One region of the Sporomusa aerivorans genome, then DNA from elsewhere that is predicted to be linked to it. Evidence: riboswitches for the same ligand, from Rfam matches in the RefSeq annotation. Region 1 holds a riboswitch; each other region holds the start of a gene.
The links. A riboswitch is a leader RNA that binds a small molecule or an ion and turns the genes downstream of it on or off. The one in region 1 is predicted to bind cobalamin.
Positions count from the first base shown of each region.

Region 2: another riboswitch for cobalamin. It lies ahead of cobT (nicotinate-nucleotide--dimethylbenzimidazole phosphoribosyltransferase); the one in region 1 lies ahead of SATMO3_RS05315 (HD-GYP domain-containing protein).
Region 3: another riboswitch for cobalamin. It lies ahead of nikB (nickel ABC transporter permease); the one in region 1 lies ahead of SATMO3_RS05315 (HD-GYP domain-containing protein).
Region 4: another riboswitch for cobalamin. It lies ahead of SATMO3_RS03335 (TonB-dependent receptor domain-containing protein); the one in region 1 lies ahead of SATMO3_RS05315 (HD-GYP domain-containing protein).

Region 1 is NZ_CP156926.1:1,200,351-1,205,924, forward strand. It holds gene SATMO3_RS05305 (autotransporter outer membrane beta-barrel domain-containing protein) at 1-2,083, shown strand, start outside; gene SATMO3_RS05310 (MarR family winged helix-turn-helix transcriptional regulator) at 2,310-2,759, shown strand; cobalamin riboswitch at 2,914-3,097, shown strand; gene SATMO3_RS05315 (HD-GYP domain-containing protein) at 3,384-3,959, shown strand; gene SATMO3_RS05320 (MATE family efflux transporter) at 4,043-5,395, shown strand; gene SATMO3_RS05325 (N-acetyltransferase family protein) at 5,541-5,574, shown strand, end outside.
Region 2 is NZ_CP156926.1:5,313,175-5,318,748, reverse strand. It holds gene SATMO3_RS25450 (TetR/AcrR family transcriptional regulator) at 1-288, shown strand, start outside; gene SATMO3_RS25445 (AMP-binding protein) at 500-2,611, shown strand; gene lplT (lysophospholipid transporter LplT) at 2,604-3,767, shown strand; cobalamin riboswitch at 3,898-4,092, shown strand; gene cobT (nicotinate-nucleotide--dimethylbenzimidazole phosphoribosyltransferase) at 4,244-5,284, shown strand; gene SATMO3_RS25430 (nicotinate-nucleotide--dimethylbenzimidazole phosphoribosyltransferase) at 5,277-5,574, shown strand, end outside.
Region 3 is NZ_CP156926.1:1,028,809-1,034,382, forward strand. It holds gene SATMO3_RS04650 (efflux RND transporter periplasmic adaptor subunit) at 1-736, shown strand, start outside; gene SATMO3_RS04655 (ABC transporter ATP-binding protein) at 770-1,453, shown strand; gene SATMO3_RS04660 (ABC transporter permease) at 1,455-2,669, shown strand; cobalamin riboswitch at 3,111-3,308, shown strand; gene nikB (nickel ABC transporter permease) at 3,491-4,432, shown strand; gene nikC (nickel transporter permease) at 4,433-5,254, shown strand; gene SATMO3_RS04675 (ABC transporter substrate-binding protein) at 5,281-5,574, shown strand, end outside.
Region 4 is NZ_CP156926.1:724,926-730,499, reverse strand. It holds gene SATMO3_RS03335 (TonB-dependent receptor domain-containing protein) at 1-3,716, opposite strand, end outside; cobalamin riboswitch at 3,878-4,061, opposite strand; gene SATMO3_RS03330 (helix-turn-helix domain-containing protein) at 4,633-4,851, shown strand; gene SATMO3_RS03325 (helix-turn-helix domain-containing protein) at 4,820-5,197, shown strand; gene SATMO3_RS03320 (hypothetical protein) at 5,516-5,574, shown strand, end outside.

The DNA of each region.
Region 1 (5,574 bases):
GAATTCTACCCGGATCGTGGGTATTGTGCAGGATTTGAAAGGCAATGTAGCCGGGGCACAAGCAATTGCCACTATTAATGGTAATCTGGCTATGGACATTGATTACCCGCCGGGTGTTGCCGGTTTAGCGTCAACTCCCCGGGCAGAAAAAGTTGCCGGCATCTTAAACAAAGAGGCCAACGGCAGCATTATCAATATCAACGGTCTGGTGGATTTCCATATCAACGGCACCGGTGTGATCGCCGACTGCCCGGTTGATGCCAGCGGCGTGATTAACTTAAAAGGCGGACGAATTCTTACCACCAAAAATGAGGCGGTCAACAACCATGCGCTGACAGCCTATAGCGGCGCCGTCAACCTGAATATGACAACCGGGCAGCCGCAAACCCTGGCCGCACAGGCCCTGGCTGCGGCCGCCCTGACTCCCGGCAACACCAAAGTCGAAGTCGAAGGCAACATCCTGACCATGAAAAATACCGCCACCTCGGCTACCAGCAACAATCTGCTCGACGGTACGGTTAACATGGCCCTGACCACCGGTGAATCCTACTGGAAAGGCGTTGCCGACAACGCCGGCGCCGACAAGCTGGGCACCTTCAACCTGTATTTAAAGAACGGCGCGCTATGGATTAATGATTCCCAGGGAAAAACCTATAATCAGACCAATGCGGGAGTCCTGCAGGGCGTCTTTGACAACATCAGCCATGTCACCAGCTTCACCGGCGGCGACAGCGACGCGACCCGGGGCATCATCCAGCAAAAGAGCAATACCGGCATCGCTATCGACAACTACAGCGGCAACACCATGGTCATCTACGGCCATAACAGCCAGAACCCCGCAGAAATCATTGGCGGCGGTCTCCGCATCGAAAAAGCGGCGACCGGTTCGGCCATCACGCTCATGACCGACAGCAGCGGCATCAACGTCGCCGAAGAGAATACCGTCAACGAAGTACTGAACGCCCTGGCCGGCAAACTGACCTACGACGGCTACCAGACCGCCAAAGCCAACCTGACCGGCAAAGTGGCCATCGGCGAAGGCCTGACCGCGCCCGGCATCCTGTGGAAAGTGGGCGATATCGAGTTTAACAGCGCGACCGGCAGCCTGGCGTCCGGCTCCGTAATCACCCCGGACAACCCCATCGAATACGGCCAGTATGAAACCATGGTCATGAGCGGCGCCAAATCGGCCATGGTATCGTCAGCCATGCTGTGGCGTACCGAAAACAACGACCTGCAAAAACGGCTGGGCGAACTGCGTCTGTCGCCGGAGAACGGCGGCATCTGGGCCAACGTCTACGGCGGGAAATCCAAATACGACCAGAACAACACCCGGTACAGCACCAGCTATAAAGCCGTCCAGATCGGCTATGACAAAGAAGTAAATAGTGGCTGGCGGGTAGGCGCGGCCGTAAGCCACACCGACGGCGACAGCGACTACATCCTGGGAGGCCGGGGCGACAACACGGCCACCAGCCTGTCATTATACGGCAGCTGGCAGGGAGACAAAGGCCACTACAGCGACATCGTCCTAAAAGGCGGTCAGATAAAAAATGACTTCACCGTCTATAACGAGATGGGTCATAAAGTAGAAGGCGACTACAAAACCAACGGCCTGTCCGTGAGCGCGGAATACGGGCGGCGGATCGAATACGGCAAGGGCCTGTACGTAGAACCGCAGATGCAGCTAAGCTGGGGCCGTCTGCAGGGCAAAGACTACACAGCCACCAGTGACGTAAAAGATGGGGCCGGCAACTACCGGACCATGAACATCAGCCAGGACGGCTTTACCAGCCTGGTAGGGCGGATCGGTGTAGGCGTGGGCCGTCTGACCGAGAAAAGCAGCATCTACGCCAAAGCCTTTTTGGCGCATGAATTCAGCGGGGATTTCAGCAGCCGTTTTATAGCCGAGGAAGCCAAAAAGAGCCGTGTGGACCTGGGCGGCAGCTGGGCCGTATTCCAACTGGGCGGCAGCACAAAAGTAAGCAACAACGCCTATGCATACGCCAACCTGGAAAAGAGCGTAGGCGGGGATGTGGCTACAGAATGGCGTCTTGACGCAGGCATGCGCTGGAGTTTCTAGTAAGGATCCAGAACTGTCCGTTCTTATGGGCAGTTCCGGCTAAAGCAGACTTAGCTTCAGCTGGGGTTTTAACCCCACCTGAAGTTTAGTCGCCCTTATCCGGGAACTTAGCCGCCCTTATCTCCCGCTTATAGAAGCGGGAGCCTTAGTGCGGGCTAGTTACAGGATAAAAATGTAATTTGCAGCAAATAGTTTATATTTTAAACTATTTGGGGAGGTCAGGACAATGCAGCCACAGTCGGAAAGCTGTGATTCCAGGCAGGGAAGCGCCCGTATCGGCCGGCTTATTATGCAGCTCAAGCGCCTTAACCGGCACTCGTACCAGTTTGGCGCCGCGGGCTGCTTAACGCCCAGTGAAATAAATATCATTGATGAGATTGGTGCTGACGGCCGGATTTTGATGAGTGAACTGGCGGCGCACTTGGGGGTTACTAAGGGAGCGGTAACCCAGCTCGTCTGCCGTCTGGAGGCTAAGGACTGCGTTCAGCGCACGTCGCATGCCACTGACAGCCGGGCGACGCTGGCTTCGCTGACTGAAAAGGGCAGACAGGCTTATCTGGCGCATGAACAGTTAAATCAACAATTTTATGATAAACTCAGCACCCGGCTAACGGCTCAGGAAATAGCCATTTTTGAAAAGTGCATTGATAAGATTTGTGAAGTATTAAAAGAATAGGAAAAGCAAAAAGACGGTTGAGGGGATTACACCAACAAAAAAATTTCATGACAAAGGGACTGGAAAGGCTTTCTGAAATATTGGAAGCAAATAAGAAGGAAAGTTAGAGCTATTGACTTCCCGGTGAATCCAGTATATATTTTAATTGGCAACAATTACATACCATGAGTTAGGTGCCCTACGGGGCTTAATAGGGAAGTCCGGTTAAAAGCCGGCGCGGTCCCGCCACTGTAACGGGGAGCAAGCTTAAGATATGCCACTGGGATTAATTGTCCTGGGAAGGTTTAAGCAAGCCATGATCCGGAGCCAGGAGAACTGCCTAGCTGACAGTCGCCGTTTTACCCACGAGGCATGGGGAGGGGATTACAGTTTACTGCTCTGCTGGATATTTTCCATTACAAAGGTGGCATACTGCACTACACTCCCGGTTCATACCGGGAGTTTTTATTTGTCCTGATAGAAAGTATAACTTTCGCCTGGATAAGGGCAACATCGGCTTCCGCTTTCGCCAAAGGCTCGGCACAAGCCGTGTTTTCTTTATAACGGCTGGATACACTCCGCCTGCCCTTCGGGGGACGAATTAGGTTGCCAAGAGTCTCTAGAAACGGAGGTATTAGTAATATTATGAAAGGCATTGATTACTTGCTGCCGCTGCTGGGCAGGCATCATCCCGCTACGCTCAGGCATTGTCACAGTGTGGCCATGCATATGTTCGAGTGGTCGGCCTGCATGGATTTTTCTACAACGGAAATGAATAAGGCCTTTGTCTGTGGAATGGTGCATGATATCGGCAAATACTGCCTGCCGACTGTACTGCTAAATAAAGCGGGAGCATTGTCGGAGCAGGAGCACGAGGTGTTTGAGCTTCATGCGGCATATGGCGAAACCATCCTCAAGGCCTTTGGCCTGGCGGAAATAAGCCCGTTTGTACTGTACCACCACGAACGGTATGACGGGGCCGGTTATCCGCAAGGTCTGAAAGAAGCGGCAATCCCTTTTTTAAGCAGAATGATCGCCATATGTGACGTATTTGATGAAATTACAAACCGCCAGAAGCAGCAAGATAACCTGGACGGTCAGCAGGCGCTAACGGAAATCGGGCGTCTGGCCGGGTCACAGCTTGATCCCTGGCTTTGTGAACAGTTTATAGACTACATACAAAAAGTTTCCCGCTTGTATTATGCCAAAGAGCTTAGTTGATTGATAGAAAAGTCAATAGAGAGTTTCTAAAACCTTGCCGGAATATACGATTTCCCGGTTTACAATACTTCACGGAGGCGATAATGCAACAGTCCATTACAAGCATCAACTGGCAGGATCATAAAAAATTTCTGGGTTTAGCCATACCGCTTATCATTTCTTATATTTCCACGCCGCTCCTGGGGGTGGCCGATACGGCAATCATGGGGCGCTTTCCCCAGGCCGCCTATATTGGCGGCGTTGCCGTTGCCGTGCTGATTTTTAACACATTATACTGGCTGCTGGGATTTCTGCGCGTCAGCACCTCCGGGTTCAGCGCCCAGGCATGCGGTCGCGGCGACAAGCAGGCCATTACGCTGGCGCTTGTCAGACCAATGCTTATTGCCCTGTTGCTTGGCGTGCTGCTGGTACTATTGCAGTGGCCGATCAAAACCGTGGCGTTTGCCCTGCTGTCCCCCGGTGAAACCGTGGGCGCTCTGGCCGGCGCCTACTACGATATCAGGATCTGGGGAGCGCCGTTTGTGCTGGCCAATTATGTAATGAACGGCTGGCTGCTGGGCATGGCCAAAGTCAAGCTTTCCCTCTTTCTGCAGGTGCTGATGAACGTGTTGAATATCCTGCTGGCGCTGCTGCTGGTTATCGGCTTCGGCCTGGATGCCGACGGCGTGGCGGCGGCGACTCTGCTGGCGGAAATGGCAACCGCCTGTATCGGCTTTGTGCTGATACGCAACCTGCATGTGGTCAGCCTGGACGGGCTTACGCCAGCGATGTTATTTGACCCGGACGCCTTCCTGACTATGATGAAAGTCAACCGGGACCTGTTCATCCGGACGGCTTGCCTGCTTACCGTATATAACCTTGTCGCCGTTTATGGCATCCGCTACGGAGACACGGTCTTAGCGGCCAATGCCGTGCTTATGCAGCTCCATTTTGTCATGGCCAACTTACTCGGCGGCATCGCCAATGCCGGCACTGTGTTTGTGGGACAGGCCATTGGCGAGAAAAACCGGCCGCTCTACCGCAAAACCATTACGCTGACGGCTTTCTGGGGCGGGCTGACGGCAGCGCTGCTGGCCCTGAGCGCCAGTTTCCTCGGGGACCCGGTCATCCGGTTGTTTACCACGATCCCGGAGGTTCGGCAGGCGGCGCAGCAGTATATGCCCTGGATCGCCGTATTTCCGCTGACCGCGTTTTGGGGACTGCAACTGTACGGCATCTTTACGGGCGCCACGACAGCCGGTCCGGTCAGAAACTCCATGCTGTACTCTCTCGCCGCCTACTTTATCTGCCTGTGGGCAGGTGTGCCCGGCCTGGGCAACCACGGCGTATGGCTGGCCTTTATTGTTTTCAGCCTGGGGCGGTCGCTGTTTTTATGGCTGTATTTGCCGGGACTGAATAAATCTGTGGACAGGCTGTCCGCCGCCGTCAAATTGTAGGCTGACAGCGACTAAAGCCTATGACTGCGCGGCATAGCCGCCACCAATTATGAACTGACAGCGCAGGCGTGCAGCGCTGAAAAAAATTCGACATATTTCCCGTTTGTTTGAACAGGATTCGCATCTGAAAGGAGCGTTGTTCGCCATGAACAAAGAAGACCTGGTTATCCGTCCTATTC
Region 2 (5,574 bases), 2.4 Mb from region 1:
CTATATCGCGAATATCCTGCGGAAATCCGTTTTGCGTTACTATCGCAATATTCCTTCTGGAATTTAGTGGCCGAGAACATCAAGCCTCATTTCGTCATTCGGAAAATCTTAGAGGAGGGAATGAGAAAAGGGGAGATACCACAGCAGGAAGTTTATCTCTGGATTGCTGTATTCTCTGGAATTATGCTTCAGCCCTTAAACCAATATGCATATTTCCAGGATGTACTGCCCGAGTTTGATGCTCTGAAAACCAAGATTACATCGCTGGTAATCAAACTGTTTAGTTAAGGCGGGAATAGCAATGGATGTTCGCAAGTCGCCGGCAGTCCTTAGACAGCAGCACCAAGCGCTGGCATGGGGGACATTTCTGCTTTGGTTTTGTATTGCCGGGTACATCTTATCTGTACCAGTGCCTTGAAAAGTGTTCAGGAGGAAAAGAAGTAATAGTGATCGCTGTATTGGTACCTGGACTACATTCACGCAAATGAGGGGAGAAATTATGAAAGCTCTACTGAGAATCGTGCTGAAAATATTATTTAGGACCAGATTGATTGGTGGTGAAGGAATTAAGTTTAGCGGCCCGTCGATAATATTACCTAATCATGTATCGTTTCTTGATGCTGTTTTTTTATATGCTTATTTGCCTGCAGGCGTGTGCTTTGTTATTAATACGGCCATTGCCGCGAAGATTAGCTTTGTATTGCGTTGGGTCGATCATATCACCGTTGATCCGCTTAATCCTTATTCGCTGAAAAAAATCGTGGGCATTATTAAGGAAGGCCGTACGGTGGTTCTTTTTCCCGAGGGTCGTATCACGACTACCGGCAATCTAATGAAAGTTTATAGCGGCGTTGGTTTTATTGCTCTAAAAACAGGGGCGGTGCTGCAGCCGGTAATTTTTCGCGGTTTGGAGTTTTCCAAGTTTTCCAGGGTACAAGATAAGGTGAAGTCTCGCTGGTTTCCCAAGGTAAGTATCTATATTGATCAGACAGCGCAACTTAGTGCTGCGCCGGCGAGAAGTTTCCGTCTGCAGAAAAAGGAAATTAGTGACCGCATTCTCGTCTTGTTACAGCAGGCGATGTTTAAGGCCCGCCAGAACCAGGCAGGCAGCACCAACTTATTTGACAAATTGCATGCGGCCGGCAGGCTGCATGGCAGCAGCAAAATCATGGCCGAGGATATAACCGGTACGGTCAGTTATCGACAAGCCATTATTGGCAGTTACATTTTGGGTGGCAGATTAAAGAGCATCTTAGACAAGGAAGAAACTGTCGGCGTTATGCTGCCTAACTCCATCGGTCATGTGTTAGCTTTGTTTTCGCTGTTTTATCTTGCCAAGACGCCGGCTATTCTCAACTTTAGCGCCGGGGCCGCAAACAACATTGACTGCAGTGAAACCGCCGCAGTCAAAACCATTCTTACCTCCCGCACGTTTATCGAAAAAGGAAAGCTTGAGGAATTGGCGGCAAGATTGGCTGACAAGTTCAGGATTATTTACCTGGAAGATGTCAGGGGGGAGATTGGCCTTATTGATAAATTGACAGGCCTATATAAATACCTTAGCGGTGAAAAGGCAGCCGGGGAAGGCAGCCTGATCCTGTTTACCAGCGGCAGCGAGAGCAAACCTAAAGGGGTAGTTCTGCGCCACGAAAATATCCTTGCCAATATTAATCAGGTATCCAGCGTAATAGATTACACGCAGCGGGATAAGATGCTGAATGCGCTGCCGATGTTCCACTCCTTTGGCCTTACAGCCGGCACCTTGTTGCCGGTACTTAATGGTGTTGAAGTATTTCTTTATCCGAGTCCCCTGCACTATAAAATGCTGCCGGAAGTTGCTTATGACCGGAATGTGACCTTGTTGTTGGGTACGCCAACATTCCTGTACGGTTACGCCAAATACGCCCATCACTATGATTTTTACAGTTTGCGCTATGTTTTGGCCGGTGGCGAGAAACTTAAGGACGAGGTACGCCAAATGTGGCAAGATAAGTTTGGTATCCGTATATTTGAAGGTTACGGCACTACCGAGACGGCGCCGGTGTTAAGCCTGAATTCGCCATTGTTCAATCGGGCTGGAACAGTAGGCAGATTCCTGCCCGGTATCGAATACCGTACTGATGCGGTGCCGGGGATTGAAGCCGGCGGCAATCTAATAGTAAAAGGCCCTAATGTCATGGCCGGATATCTGCTGTATGGCAAAGGTTTTATACCGGCGCCGGTATGGTACGATTGCGGCGACATTGTGAGTATTGACAGTGAAGGTTTCGTCAGTATCAAATCGCGGCTCAAGCGCTTTGCTAAAATTTCAGGCGAAATGATTAGTCTGGATGCCGTTGAAAAAGCCGCCGAAAAATGCTTCGGCACCGACCGCAACGCAGCTATTAATGTACCGGATGATAAAAAAGGGGAGAAAATCATACTCTATACGATGCACCCCAATGCTTCCAAACAGGCGCTCCGGGCGTTTATGGGTCAGTCCCGTCAGAGTATGCTGGCAATGCCGGCGGAAGTTATTGTAATGGATAAATTACCTCTGTTGGGCAGCGGTAAAACCGACTATGTCACCCTTAAAGGCTTGGCAGTAAAGGAGGCGCAAGAAGATGCCTAGACTGTCGCCGCTGAGGGCGCTGTTTACCGCTCAATTTCTGTCAGCGTTCGTGGACAACATGATACTATTTATTATTCTAGCCATAATTAGGCGGGATGGTTATCCGGACTTTTACCTTTCTTTTGTACAAACTATTTTTTTAGCCTCTTATATTATGTTATCACCCTGGGTCGGACGTTTGGCCGATAGGAAGCCCAAGGCTGAAGTTCTTATCATTGGCAATATCGTAAAAACCGCCGGTGTGTTGCTATTGTTTGTTGGCTTTGATCCTGCGCTCAGCTATGCGGCCGTAGGCCTGGGGGCGGTTATCTATAGTCCCGCCAAATACGGTATATTACCATTTCTTACCCGCAACGGGGATGAACTGCTTAGAGCCAATGCCGGTCTGGAAAGTTATACAATTCTAGCTATTTTAGCCGGGTCGGTAGCCGGCGGTTTCCTTTCCGATCTGTCCATAACCCTGGCACTGGGAACTTGTGCGCTTTTATATGCCTCATCCATTGGCATTAATATCATCATACCTAAAGACGCGGGTAATAGAAGTATCGGCTACAACCGTGCAATTAGTGAATTTTTTGCAGATACGGCTGTACTCTTGCGTAATCCGCAGAGTCATTACTCCCTGATCGGGACAGGCTCCTTCTGGATGGCTTCGGCTGTGCTCCGGATGATTATCTTTGCGTGGGTACCGCTTACTTTGGGGATAACCAGTGGTACCGCTATCAGTATGATTATCGCTGTTACCGGCGTAGGCATTGCTGTCGGCGCATTGGTTACACCTTATCTGATTAGTATCAGAAACTATCAACGTACCGTTTGGTTCGGTTTGGCGATGGGGTTAGCTATATTAGGATTTCTTAAGATTACCAGCCTGCCGGTAGCCGTAGCCGGGCTGCTTATTGTCGGAGCGCTGGGCGGGATATACATAGTTCCCATGAACGCCTGCCTGCAGCAGGTAGGTCACCATACCATCGGTGCAGGCAAAACCATCGCCGTTCAGAATTTCATGGAAAATACCTTTATGTTTTTAGGAGTCGGCCTGTACACGCTGGCGACCAAAGCAGGGGTTGCAACCAATGTGTGTTTAGGGGCTACGGCTTGTTTTCTGCTGTTTTTGGTTAGTTATATGTTTTGGCTGGTAACTAAAAAAGCGTGATTTTTACACCATTTTGACGGCGATTGTTTTATGTCGGCAACCCCGCCCCCTATGACACTCTGCTGGAAAGTATCATTCAATATATATTGACGCCAGAGCGATTGCTTTGCTATAATGTCCACAGTTAGAGTTACATATGCGCGGTTAAGGTGCCGCCGGTTAACTGCCGGAGGAGAATAGGGAAGTCTGAGTATGGCCAAGCCATACATACGCGCGGGCCCGCCACTGTACCGGAGGAGAACTTGCATTTGCCACTCGTCAAGGGGAAGGCGCAAGCGTCGATGAACCGGGAGCCAGGAGACCTGCCTTACACCGTTTGCCAAACCTTCATGGAAAAGAGGGCTTTTTTGGGTACACCAAAAAAGCCCTTTGTTTTTTACCCACCCGCTCCGGTCGTTGCAAGGAGATACACCGAAGCAATCGCATGTCTTATCTTATACCTACAGCGTAAATCATACAAAACAATGGAGGTTATTATGGATTTATTGCAAGCAACCCTAGCTAAAATCACTGCTCCGGATACCGCCATTATGCAGCAGATACAAGCCCGCCTGGACAGCGTGATTCGTCCGGCAGGCAGTCTTGGCCGGCTGGAACAGATGGTCAGACAATACGCCGGCATAACCGGAGAGCTTGAGCCGCGCCTGCCGCGCAGCTGCATGGTAGTGGCCTCGGCCGATCACGGTGTGGCCCGCCAGGTCGTAAGCGCTTATCCTATAGAGACGACTATGCATATGACTGCCAATTACCTTATCTCCAAAGGGGCCAGTGCCAATGCCTTCGCTAATTTCAGCCAATCAGACATGGTCGTGGTTGACATGGGCGTGGCCGGTGATTTATCCCATGTTCCCGGTCTGTGGCACCGGAAAATTGCTTATGGCACCAGGGATTTTACCCAGGGACCCGCGATGACGCGGGACGAAGCCATACAGGCTATTGAAACCGGTATTGAAATTGTGAACACTAAAGTAGGTGAGGGCGCTACCTGTTTCAGCCTTGGTGAAATGGGGATTGGCAACACAACGGCCAGCGCCGCCATTGTCGGCGCATTCACCGGATTGTCGCCCGAGCAGATCACCGGGCGGGGAACGGGAATCTCAGACAGCCGGCTTGAGGTTAAAATCGGTGTTGTCCGCCGCGCGCTGGAGCTTAATAAACCGGATGCCGGCGACGGACTTGATGTATTGGCCAAGGTAGGCGGGTTTGAAATCGGTGCATTGGCCGGTGTCGTTTTAGGCTGCGCCGCCAACCGCTGCGCTGTGATGATTGACGGACTCAATACCACGGCGGCGGCTTTAATCGCCAACGCCATCCAGCCTGTCTGTCAAAAGTATATATTTGCCTCGCATCTGTCCGGCGAGCCGGCTCACATTATCGCTTTACGCCATCTTAATCTGGAGGCCTGCCTGGATATGGGGGTCCGTCTCGGTGAGGGGATTGGCGCTTCGGTAGCCATTGATATGTTGCGGGCGGCCATTAAATTGCTGGGCACTACAGGAGGTCAGACTCATGCTTAAAGATATTATTGCGGCAATAAAACCTTTGGATGAGCCGGCTATGGAACGCTGCCAGGTGCGTTTGGATAACTTAACCAAGCCGCTTAACAGTTTATATTCTTTCGAGCATATCGTCAGGCAATTGGCGGGAATTACCGGCAATTCCCGCCCGCGCAGCCTGAACAAAAGCATTGTCATTATGGCGGCTGATAACGGAGTGGCGGCTGATTTGGCCTGGAATAAGGCGCAAGTTACGACCCAGCAGCGGATCGCCGGCTTCTGTCAGGGCAGCGCGGCTATTAATGTGTTTG
Region 3 (5,574 bases), 170 kb from region 1:
ATACCAGCGGACTTCCCACCTGACCGGTATTGGCGGTTCAACCAAGGAGCAGCTTGATAACGCCAGCATGGACTATAAGATCGCCCAGGCCAATTATGATGAAGTAATGTCAAAACTTGACGATACCATTATTGTGTCGCCAATGGCCGGCAGTGTTATCGGCAAGCCGCTGTCGGCCGGGGAACTGGTGGCCCAGGGGGTCAATAATCCGACTGTTATTTTGACTGTGGCCGATATGTCCAAGATGCAAATTGAAGCCAACGTGGACCAGACCGATATTGGTAAAATTGCTATGGGGCAAAAGGTTAGCTTTACGGTTGACGCTTATCCCGGAAAAGAGTTTAGCGGAGTTGTTACTACTATCTCCCGTAAAGCCGTAGTTTCCCAAAATGTTACCTACTACCCGGTAACTATTGACGTTACCAATGCCGAAAATCTCCTGAACCCGGGTATGGTTGCCAGAGTATCGGTCACTGTCAGTGAGAGTAAAGGTGCGCTGACCTTGCCGCTGTCGGCCATCCGTTCAGATAAGAACGGTAAATATGTAGTGGTTGCCGGACCAAACGGTCAGACCAGGAATGAGCCTGTGACAACCGGCAATACCGGTGATGACAGAGTTGAGATTTTGAGTGGCGTAAACGAAGGCGACAAGGTTGTCTTAGCGCAGGTAAAAGTACAGACGCAGGGACAAACAGGCAGTCAGGGAAACCGTCAGGGTGGCGGCCGAATGTTCTAAGAACAGGGCTAGCTGGATTAAGGAGGTCATAACGTGACAATTGCATTAGCCAATATAACGAAAACCTATCAAATGGGCGACACGCTGGTGGCCGCTCTGGCGGGAGTCAGCCTTGATATCCGTGAAGGAGAATTTACGGCGATCATGGGTCCGTCAGGTTCCGGTAAATCAACGTTAATGAATATTCTGGGCTGTTTAGACCGGCCGACTACCGGTTCTTACAAGCTTGACGGACAGGAAGTGGCCACCTTAAGTGACGACGAACTGGCGTCAACCCGGAATAAGAAGATCGGTTTTGTGTTCCAGAATTTTAATCTGCTGCCCCGGATTACGGCGCTTGACAATGTGGCTTTGCCGCTGGTTTACGCCGGGGTTGCAGCCAAGGAACGGAAAGAGCGGGCCGCCGCCGCCCTGGCGTCGGTCGGCCTTGAAAAAAGAATGGATCACCTGCCGAACGAACTTTCCGGCGGTCAGCGCCAGCGGGTGGCCATTGCCCGGGCGCTGGTCAATGAGCCGACTATTATCATGGCGGACGAACCTACCGGTGCGCTTGATACCAAGTCGGGTGACGAAGTTATGGATATCTTTAAGACGCTCAATTCTTATGGACGTACCATCATTCTCGTAACGCACGAGCCTGATATTGCCGCCCATGCCAAGCGGGTGATTCATGTCCGGGACGGGCTGATCGTCCGGGATACAGAAAGGATTGAGTAATGTGTTCTGGGAAAGTGTCAAGATTGCTTTAGACGCACTTGTATCCAACAAGCTACGCTCAATCCTTACCATGCTGGGGATCATCATCGGGGTCGGCGCCGTTATTGCCATGGTGTCGATTGGTATGGGGGTCAGGGATAAGATATCCAGCTCCATTGCCAGCCTGGGCAGCAACCTGATTATTGTTATGCCGGGAGCGGCTTCTTCCTCCGGGGTGCGGCAGGCCGCCGGCTCCAATATTACCCTGACGCTGAAGGATTCCGAGGCGATTGCCCGGGAGGTTGACGGCATCGGCGCTGTTGCGCCCAGTGTCAGCAAGCAGTATCAGATGGTAGCCGGCAATATGAACTGGACTACCAGTGTCCAGGGGACGACGCCGGAATATACAGAAGTCCGTAATTTAAGTGTGCAGGCCGGCAGCTTTATTACCGATGACGATGTGGACAGCCGTAACCGGGTAGCCGTCATCGGTACTACAGTGGCCGCCAATTTGTTTGACACGCAAAATCCGATCGGTAAGAGTATTCGTATTAATAACGCACCCTTTACGGTAATTGGTGTGCTGGAAAGCAAGGGGCAGTCGGCCGGCGGGCAAGACCAGGACGACACGGTCATCATCCCGCTTACCACCGCTCAGGAACGCATGATGGGGATTACCTACGTGCAGACCATCAGTGTCCAGGCCGCTAATGCCGAAGTGGTGGACCAGGTTCAGGATGGCATTACCAGCCTCTTGCGGGCCCGTCACGGCATTACCGCCGACAAAGACGATGACTTTACCGTGCGTAATCTGGCCAGCGTCATGGCTACCGCCCAGGAAACGACAGCGACCATTACCCTGCTGTTAGGCAGTATAGCGGCCATTTCCCTTTTGGTCGGCGGTATCGGCATTATGAACATTATGCTGGTGTCTGTCACCGAGCGAACCCGGGAGATTGGTATCCGCAAGGCCCTGGGAGCCAGATATGCCAATATCCTCATGCAGTTTCTCATTGAAGCCATTGTTATCGGCGTCATTGGCGGGGCAATCGGCATCGCCACAGGAATTGGCGCTTCATATGCCATTTCCTCTGTTGCCGGCTGGAATACCGTGATTACATCCATGCCGATTATCATATCATTCGCGTTTTCCGTTGGGATTGGCCTGTTTTTTGGACTTTACCCTGCCCGGAAGGCCGCACTATTGAATCCGATTGATGCATTGCGGTATGAATAATTAAATAAATATAAAATAGTTATACAATCTACTGACAAATTGGCAGTAGATTTTTTTTATCCAGAATAAAATGCAATGATAAATGTTGCGGAAAAAGCGACGCATTGTCGCCAATCGCCTGCAATACAGACGATAAAGTAGACTTAGCTTCAGATGGGGTTTTAACCCCACCTGAAGTTTAGTCGCCCTTATCCAGGAACTTAGCCGCACTTATCTCCCGCTTATAGATGTAGGAGTCTTAGTGCGGGTTAGTTACAGGATAAATGAGTTATAACTCACGTAGTGTAGTTTGTATCAAAAATCGTCATCGTCAATAAAAACAAAGGATATATTGATTATTTATAGTTAATATAGTAAAATATTGGATTGACAAATGCCAAAGCGCATTTATATAATAGTAAACATAATATTTAATGGCTAATTTTGCTTATTAATGACAATTTTATATAGAACGTTATAAGTGTCGGCAGCATTTGCTGCTGAGCGATGAGAGGAAAACGGGTGAAAATCCTGTGCTGTCCCGCAGCTGTAAATAGGGAGCCTGCTTCAAAAGAGCGTCACTGGAGGAAACTCTGGGAAGACGGAAGCGAAGGTTATGATCTATGAGCCAGAAAGCCTGCTTATAATAAGATTCATTGTTGACTTACGAGTGATAAGGAAATGGATGTGTAGGCGCAGTCTATGCTTTTTCTGATTGTCTGCATATAACTGCACTGCGCCTGAATGGGCAGTCTGTCTGTATCCGTATAGAATCCTTTTCTTTTAGTTAAGAAAACGATTCTATACGGATTTTTATTTTTTGACAGAGAGGAGATGGTGATTTGAAGAGAAAAGAGCTTGTGCATCGCTTGGCGCAGATGGTTATTACTCTTCTCGGTGTCAGCTTCCTGACGTTTTGTCTGATGTATCTGTCGCCGGGAGATCCGGTAGAGATGCTGCTGGAGGTGGGCGATACCATTGTTTCGGAGGAAACGATTGCCGAGACGCGGGCACAGCTGGGGCTGGATCAGCCGTTTCATGTACAGTACGTCCGCTGGCTTGCCGGTGTTTTGCAGGGGGATATGGGCATGTCCTATTCGGCGAAGATGCCGGTAGCCGACCGGCTCTGGCAATGCCTGCCGGGAACGTTGGTACTGGCAGGCTCGGCTCTGGTAATGATGCTGTTGATCTCGGTTCCGTGCGGGATCCTGTCGGCGGTATATCGAAACCGTACCGCTGATTATCTGATTCGCGGCATTTCGTTTTTAGGCGTGTCTATGCCGAGCTTTTGGGTAGGGCTTATCCTGCTGTACGTTTTGGGGCTGAAGCTGAGGCTTTTCCCGATAGCAGGCGGTGTGGTGTCGCCGGACCGGATGGTGCTTCCCGCGTTAACGCTGGCCATTGCGATGTCGGCTAAATACACGCGGCAGGTGCGTACGGCGGTTTTGGAGGAACTGGGACAGGATTATATCATTGGTGCCCGGACGCGAGGCTTTCCCATGCGGAAAATTCTCTGGCGGCATGTGCTGCCGAATGCATGTCTGCCGCTCATTACGCTCCTGGGCCTGTCGATTGGCTGGCTGTTGGGCGGCGTGGCTGTTATTGAGATGGTCTTCTCCTGGCCGGGACTTGGCAAGATGGCTGTACATGCCATAGAGATGCGTGATTATCCGCTGGTACAGGGCTTTGTCCTCTGGATTGCTGTTTTGTATATGGGGATTAATCTGCTGGTTGATATCTCCTATACATATCTTGATCCGCGGCTGAAGAAAGGAGGGCGCTGAGTGTCGTTTTGGACAAAAGATAAATTCCTGTTTGGACTGTTTACGTTTTTGGTTCTAATGATTGCAGGCCTGGCGGTATTGGCGCCATGGCTGGCTCCTTACGACCCGTATGATGCGGTGATGCGGCAGTCGCTGCAGGCGCCGTCGGCGGAGCACCTGTTCGGTACGGACAAGCTCGGGCGTGACTGCTTATCGCGAATTCTCTACGGGACGCGGACCTCCCTTTTAATGACGCTATCGCTAGTCGCCATTATTTCGGTGATAGGGACATTCGTTGGTGTGGTCGCCGGCTACTCGGGCGGCAAGGTGGATACAGTGCTTATGCGCATTGTGGATATGATGCTGGCTTTTCCGGGCATCGTGCTGGCTATTGCCATTGCCGGCATGCTGGGCGGGAATATACTCAATACAATTCTGGCGCTGGCGGCCGTGAGCTGGACAAAATATGCGCGTTTGGGACGCAGCCTTACCCTGAAGCTGCGTGAACGTGATTTTATCGCGGCAGCCGTAACCAATGGAACAAGACCGCTCCACATCCTTTGGCGCCATATTTTGCCGAATATCCTGCCAACCATTGTTGTGACGGCCGCCATGGATATCGGTACGATGATCATGGAACTTGCCGGATTGTCCTTTCTGGGCTTTGGCGCGCAGCCGCCGACACCGGAATGGGGGCTTATGCTCAACGAGGGCAGACAGCATATCCAGACGGCTCCCTGGCTGATGATTTATCCGGGGGCTGCGATTCTGGCAGTTGTAGCAATCTTTAACCTTTGGGGAGACAGCCTGCGCGACATCATGGATCCGCAGCGGGCAAACTGAGTGAGAACATAGAAAGGGTGAGGTTTATGAAGGGCTTGGGAAGATTTATTTGTGTGTTGCTGATGATTTGCATGTCGGCGGTCTTTATGGCAGGCTGCGGCGGCAGCGGTAAAAAGGAAGCCGACAAAAAGACACTGAAAATTGGTGTAACAAATTTTGCGGATTCGCTGGAACCGACGGAAAATTATTTTGGCTGGGTGGTCATGCGTTATGGCATGGGGGAAAGCCTGGCAAAATTTGATGAAAAAATGAATGTACAGCCGTGGCTGGCTGAAAGCTGGCAGATCAGCGCTGATCATTTGACATGGACCTTCAAAATC
Region 4 (5,574 bases), 480 kb from region 1:
CCGGCGTCCCAGTTCAGGCCATGCTCAAAATCGGGCGGAGGAAACTGGTCCGGCGTTGGCCGCAGCGAAGCGCCGTCGCCGAAGATCTCATAGAAATTGGGGAAGCGGTGGAAAGTGCCCCAACTGCCGCGCACTGTCCAGTGGTCGTTAACCATCTTTTTCGCGCCAATGCCGAAGGAGTATTTCCAGGCATCCTTGCCGTCCTCCTTATAGGCCGTCATATCTAGCTTATCCATCTTAAAGACCGGCGTCAGCTGGAAGGTGCCGGAGCGGTTGAGCTGCATGGTATCCTGCAGTTGAAGACGCCAGCGGTCAATCTGGTAATATTTCAGCCATTTGCCAACGGCGATAGAGGTGTCCCGGCCGCTGCCGGTGCTCTCGTCCCCGCCTTTAAGATACTTATCCAGGTCGGACAGCTCAGTATCCATCCGCTCGCGCGAATAGCCGGCATACAGCTCCAGCAGGTGGCTGTCGCCCAGCCTCCAGGCGGCGTCCAGGGACCCGCCGAGCCGTTTGCTCCGGAGATTGCTCCAGGCCTGGCCGGGGTAATAGGCTTGGTGGGCGATCGTCGTTTTACCGCTGCGCCACTCTTTATCCGAGTCCCGCCAGTCGACCTGCCAGCCCCAGTCCAGATTGCCAACCTGCTGCCGCCGGCCCACCGCCAGGTCGGTCTGCCGGATCTCCTGATAGGGAGGATGCAGACGCACTTCGGGCACCGGATAAACATAGTCAGGATTATCACTGCTCTCACTGCCGGCATACCCGGGAAAATGCCGGAACTGATCTTTAACAGCCAGCTTGACCTGCCAGTGGTCATCCTGCCATTTGAGCAGCCCGTCGGTCAGGTGATAATCATTGTTGCGCCGGGTCCGCCGTTCGGCTGTCAGCGGCCCTATGCCGTACGGGGTAGTAGGATGATAGCGGTTGGTATAGCTGAAATCACCGTCGCTCTGGTCGCGGTTGGCAGCCAGGAGCAGGCTGCCCTCGCCGAGCGGGGCCGTCACCTCCAGATTGCCCTTGTAGCCGCCGAAGGAACGCAGGCCTGCCGATACCGAACCGCCGCTCTGGCCGGGCTTTTTAGTGACAATGTTGATGACGCCGCCCATCGGCGCGCCGGCGAAACGGGCCGGGACATAGCCGCGGTAGACTTCGATGCGGGCGACATTGTCCATCGGGATGGCCGAGAGGTCAACACCGGTTTCCGATGTCAGGTTCAGCTCCACGCCGTCCAGGTAAACGCCGACCTGGGCGGCCGTACTGCCCCGGACCCGGGCAATGCTGTAGTTGCTGGTGCCCCGGACCCGCTGGATATGGACGCCGGGGACGGTCTCGAGGTAATCAGGCAGCGTCTTCTGCTCGCCCTGGAAATCCTCCGGCCGGATAACCGACACGGTACCGGGCGAGAGGTCCCGCTCCCACTCCGGGCGCGGGGCCTCGACCGTTACCGCCTCGAAAGCGTAAGTCGCCAGTTCGGAGGAATCGGAACCGGGGTTTATCGCAACCGGCCTGACAGGCGGCCGACCGGTGTCCGGCAGGGCCTCGTCCACCGGTGCCGCCGGCGGCAAGGCTATGGCGTCCAGTGCAGCCACCGGACTGCCGGACGGCTGATCAGAGCTTGCCGCCACCGCCCCGCCGGCAGCCGGCAGCTGCGGCGCAATATGGGCGGACGGCGGCGGGCTGTCTATCCGCTGACTATTGCCGTCCCCGGCCACAGGCGCTGTGGCTGTTACCGCCGGTACGGTGGACTGACGGCTTCCTTCTGCTTTGCCGGCCTTAGCCGGCAATCCCCACTTCCAGGACAAGCCGCCGTTAATCTGCCAGTCCTGGCGGACATCACCGCCGGTGGACTTGCTCACTTCCAGAAACGCCGTACTGTCGCGGGCGGTTTGCAGCGCAGCGCCGAGCTTGAACTCCAGCCAGGTGTCCTGATCAGCTCCGGTCCGTAAGGTCGCGCGGTCGCCGGAGAAACGGGCCTCCAGCTTGCCACTCCCGAAATCATGCAGGGCCGTTATGTTAGCATAAGCATGGCCACGGTGCGCTTCATCACCGAACGTCTTACCCACGGTCACGCCCAGCCGGCCGACCACCGGCCGGTCGGCGGTCTGGCTGACCGTCAGTTGGTTGGGCAGCGTGTAGCTTACCCTATCCAGGTTGCCGACTGCCAAGCCGGCCTGGGGTTCATAGTACCAGCCATCCGGCAAGTCCCGGCGGTAGCCGTACCGGGCGCTGATACCGCTGGCCCAACTGCCGTACTTGGCCGTATTGACGCTGTCGCTGTCATGAAACCGGTAGTCGTTTTCGATTTTTGTCATCCGGGCAGCCAGGTCCAGATAGCGGCCATTGTGGCCAATCCAGGAAGCATAGGTGCCCATGCTCGTGCCGGTCAGGTCTCCCCGGCCTGTGGCGTAGCCGGTGCCGGCGTCCAGCTGGCCCAGCATCAGGCCGTAGTATAAGGTCCCGTTATAGAAGTCGCCCTCCCGGGCCTTATCAAATCCGGCCTGCAGTCCGTTGTAGCTTTGGCTGACGCTGCGCCCGTACGCGCCGCGGCTGTTCAGTTTCCCCCGGAAGCTATGGGCCCATACCCCTTCACTCACCGGCCTGTCCGCCGCGCCGGCAAGGGACGGCGCGTCTGTATTGCCGTAATGCCGGGCATGCAGCTCATCCATGCGGGTGAAGAGATTGCCCTCTTCAATACGCCAGATATTGCGGTAAGTCAGTTGGGCATCACTGGCCATTTTGCCGGATTCGGAGATAACACCGGTATTATAGGCTTTGAGCGCCACCAGCACGGCCTTGCCGGCATGCAGGTTGTTCCAGTCGATGACCGGCACCAGTTCATAGAGCCTGAGAGGTCCATCCATCAGTGACGCCTGGCCCACGACATTGACCTTGCTGTAATCGGCGGCGCTGAAGTCGGCGGCTATGTAGTTATCATAGTTACCGGGAGCGCTCAGCGCCAACGTCTTGCGCTCATAGATCGAGCCTACGCCCCTGACCAGCTCTTTCCAGGCCGGGTCATAGGCGGACTGGATATAGACCGTGCCGCCCGCTCCCTCAAGTTGTTTGACGGTTATACTTGCCCCAGTGAAACCGCCATTGCCGCCAATGAGTTTTATATTGGTATTGATACGAAAGACCGCATCCCCGGCCAGCGTTAATTTATCAATCGTAAAATGATACCCGGCTATCTGCTTTTGCGTGTTGTCGAACCCGCCGGGAAACTGGGACGTGGGCAGATAGAGCAAAGCCTGACGTCCGGCCAAATCCAGCATGCTGCCGGCATTCAGGGTAAGGTCGCTGACCGTAGCGTATACGACCAGAGCATTCGTTGCCGGGGTCCGCATGTCCAGGGGACGCCATCGTTCGCCGGCATTCAAGGTTATGGCCGTCAGATACTTCTTGGACGTGCCGGCCAGGTGGCCATTGCCGCCGACAGCACTCGTGGAGGTCCAGGTATCATAGCCGTCCACCAGTCCAATATATGTCCAGGTATTCTTGGTGTCGGCCGGCGGCGTAAACGCAGCCGCCGTATGGATAAACAGCGCTGCTATGTTCAGCGCCAGCAACCAGACCAGGCTGAGCACTATGCATTTGGCCCCGCGCACGCCGCTGCTGCAGCGGACCGATTTCATCCGGCCGGTGCTTTTCGCCAGCTCGGACACCACCTGCCAGCAGGCGCGGGCCCGGTTCCAAATGATTTTATAGATATGGTTCAAAGGTGATCATTCCTTTATCTTGTTCTCTCCCTGTGGTATTCTTTGGCCTATCGCTTCGAAGAGCGATGCAATAAAAAAAACTCCCGCAACGGAAGTTTTACAGCAAATTCACCGGGATTGTCCGGTAATCTTATAATCTCCTCCCCGTCGCTCGCAGGTAACATGGTGATTGTCGGACAGGCAGTTCTCCTGACTCCGGTTCATCGCTGTCCCGCGCCTTCCCAAAGCTGACGCTCCAGTGGCCAATATGCGAGACTACTCCCCGTTACAGTGGCGGGACCGCGCCGGTATTTCACCGGACTTCCCTATTAAGCCCTTGCGGGCACCTATCCCAAGATATTCGGTTGTTCTTTCGGTTTCAACTTATGACGTATAGTCGTGGATTATGACTGTTTTTATCCTCTCAGTAAAAACATTTTTTCCAGGGGACTCTTTCACTACACTTCGGTGCGGACATAATTTCCGTGCATTTTCTCAGCACCTGGATTGAAGCCGGGTGCTGTCTGCGCTATAATGGAGACAATCGTATGTGGAACACACCCCTGTTTTCCGTTCGATTGTCTCCATTGGCAGCTGTTGCTCCAACGTGACGTTGGGTGACAAGTGTCTTTTGGACACATTTCTAGGTATACTTTGCCCTTGGTTGGCGGCTTATTGAGATAAGCCTGCTGTGGTTTAGGTTGCTCTTTTAGCTGCCTCCTTTCTGCTGTACTAGAATTTAGCTAGAAGTACATATTTTCGGCTACCCAGGTGCTTGTCTGCACATCAAAGGTAGCAAGGTACGCCAAATAAGCAGCATGTTATTAAATCATATCTTTAATCCAATACCCTTTGCGCAATTAAATTGCACTACAAATCATTATAGTGCAATTTAATTACACAGTCAATACTTTTACTTGAAACGGTGTGTGATTTGATGCCATCTTTTGGTGAACGTTTAAGTCATTTACGAAAATCACGAAAGCTGAAAGCTGAGGATTTGGCAGATGCTGTTGGAGTCAAACGTCGGATCATATTTATGTATGAGAAAAACGAGTCAAAACCAAGCTTTGAAGTTCTTATCTCCTTTGCCGAGTATTTCGACGTGTCTCTGGATTACTTGGTTGGCAGATCAGACGAAGCTCGAAGAAAATAAAAGTTGCAAGGCAGAAGCCTTCATCATTTCATTTAAACTTCTTTGTGCCATTTGCACACTTCATATACATATTATAAATGTGCAATTGGCACAAAGTCAATTATTTTTAAGGAATGATTGCATGATTTTATCAATATTGGCGGAAAGACTTAAATATTTACGTGAACACCGTGACCTTAAGTTAAAAGAAGTATCTCAGGCTGTTGGTATCACACCAAGCGCCGTTGGATCACTAGAACACGGAAGAAGACCTATAAGTGTCGAGACACTTATTAAAATGTCTAATTTCTATGGTGTGTCTACTGATTGGCTACTAGGGTTAACAGATAATCCCAAAAGAAATTAGTTCGAAGTAACTCGCTATTTTTTTTGTATGCCTTGTCTTAATATTGACTGGTGCCTGCTGCATTATAAATAGATATATCTAATCCTGTGACTAAAATTTTATATTGTCTAAAAATCCATCCATAATACTGAATTGGTCCGCAAAAATTATAAACTTGTATCTCCTCTAATTCCTAATAACACTCATTCATGCAATCGCCTAATTATAAATTAGCTTATTAAAAAAAATTTTCAAAAATAGAAAGGAATCTGCGATTATTCACAAATTAAATACCTTAATAAGATAATTTCGAAGTATAAATTTACAAAGGAGGGGCAGATGGATAATCGTCCTTTATGGGAAAGACTACTTTACTATTTTATATCCTTTATTTTGCT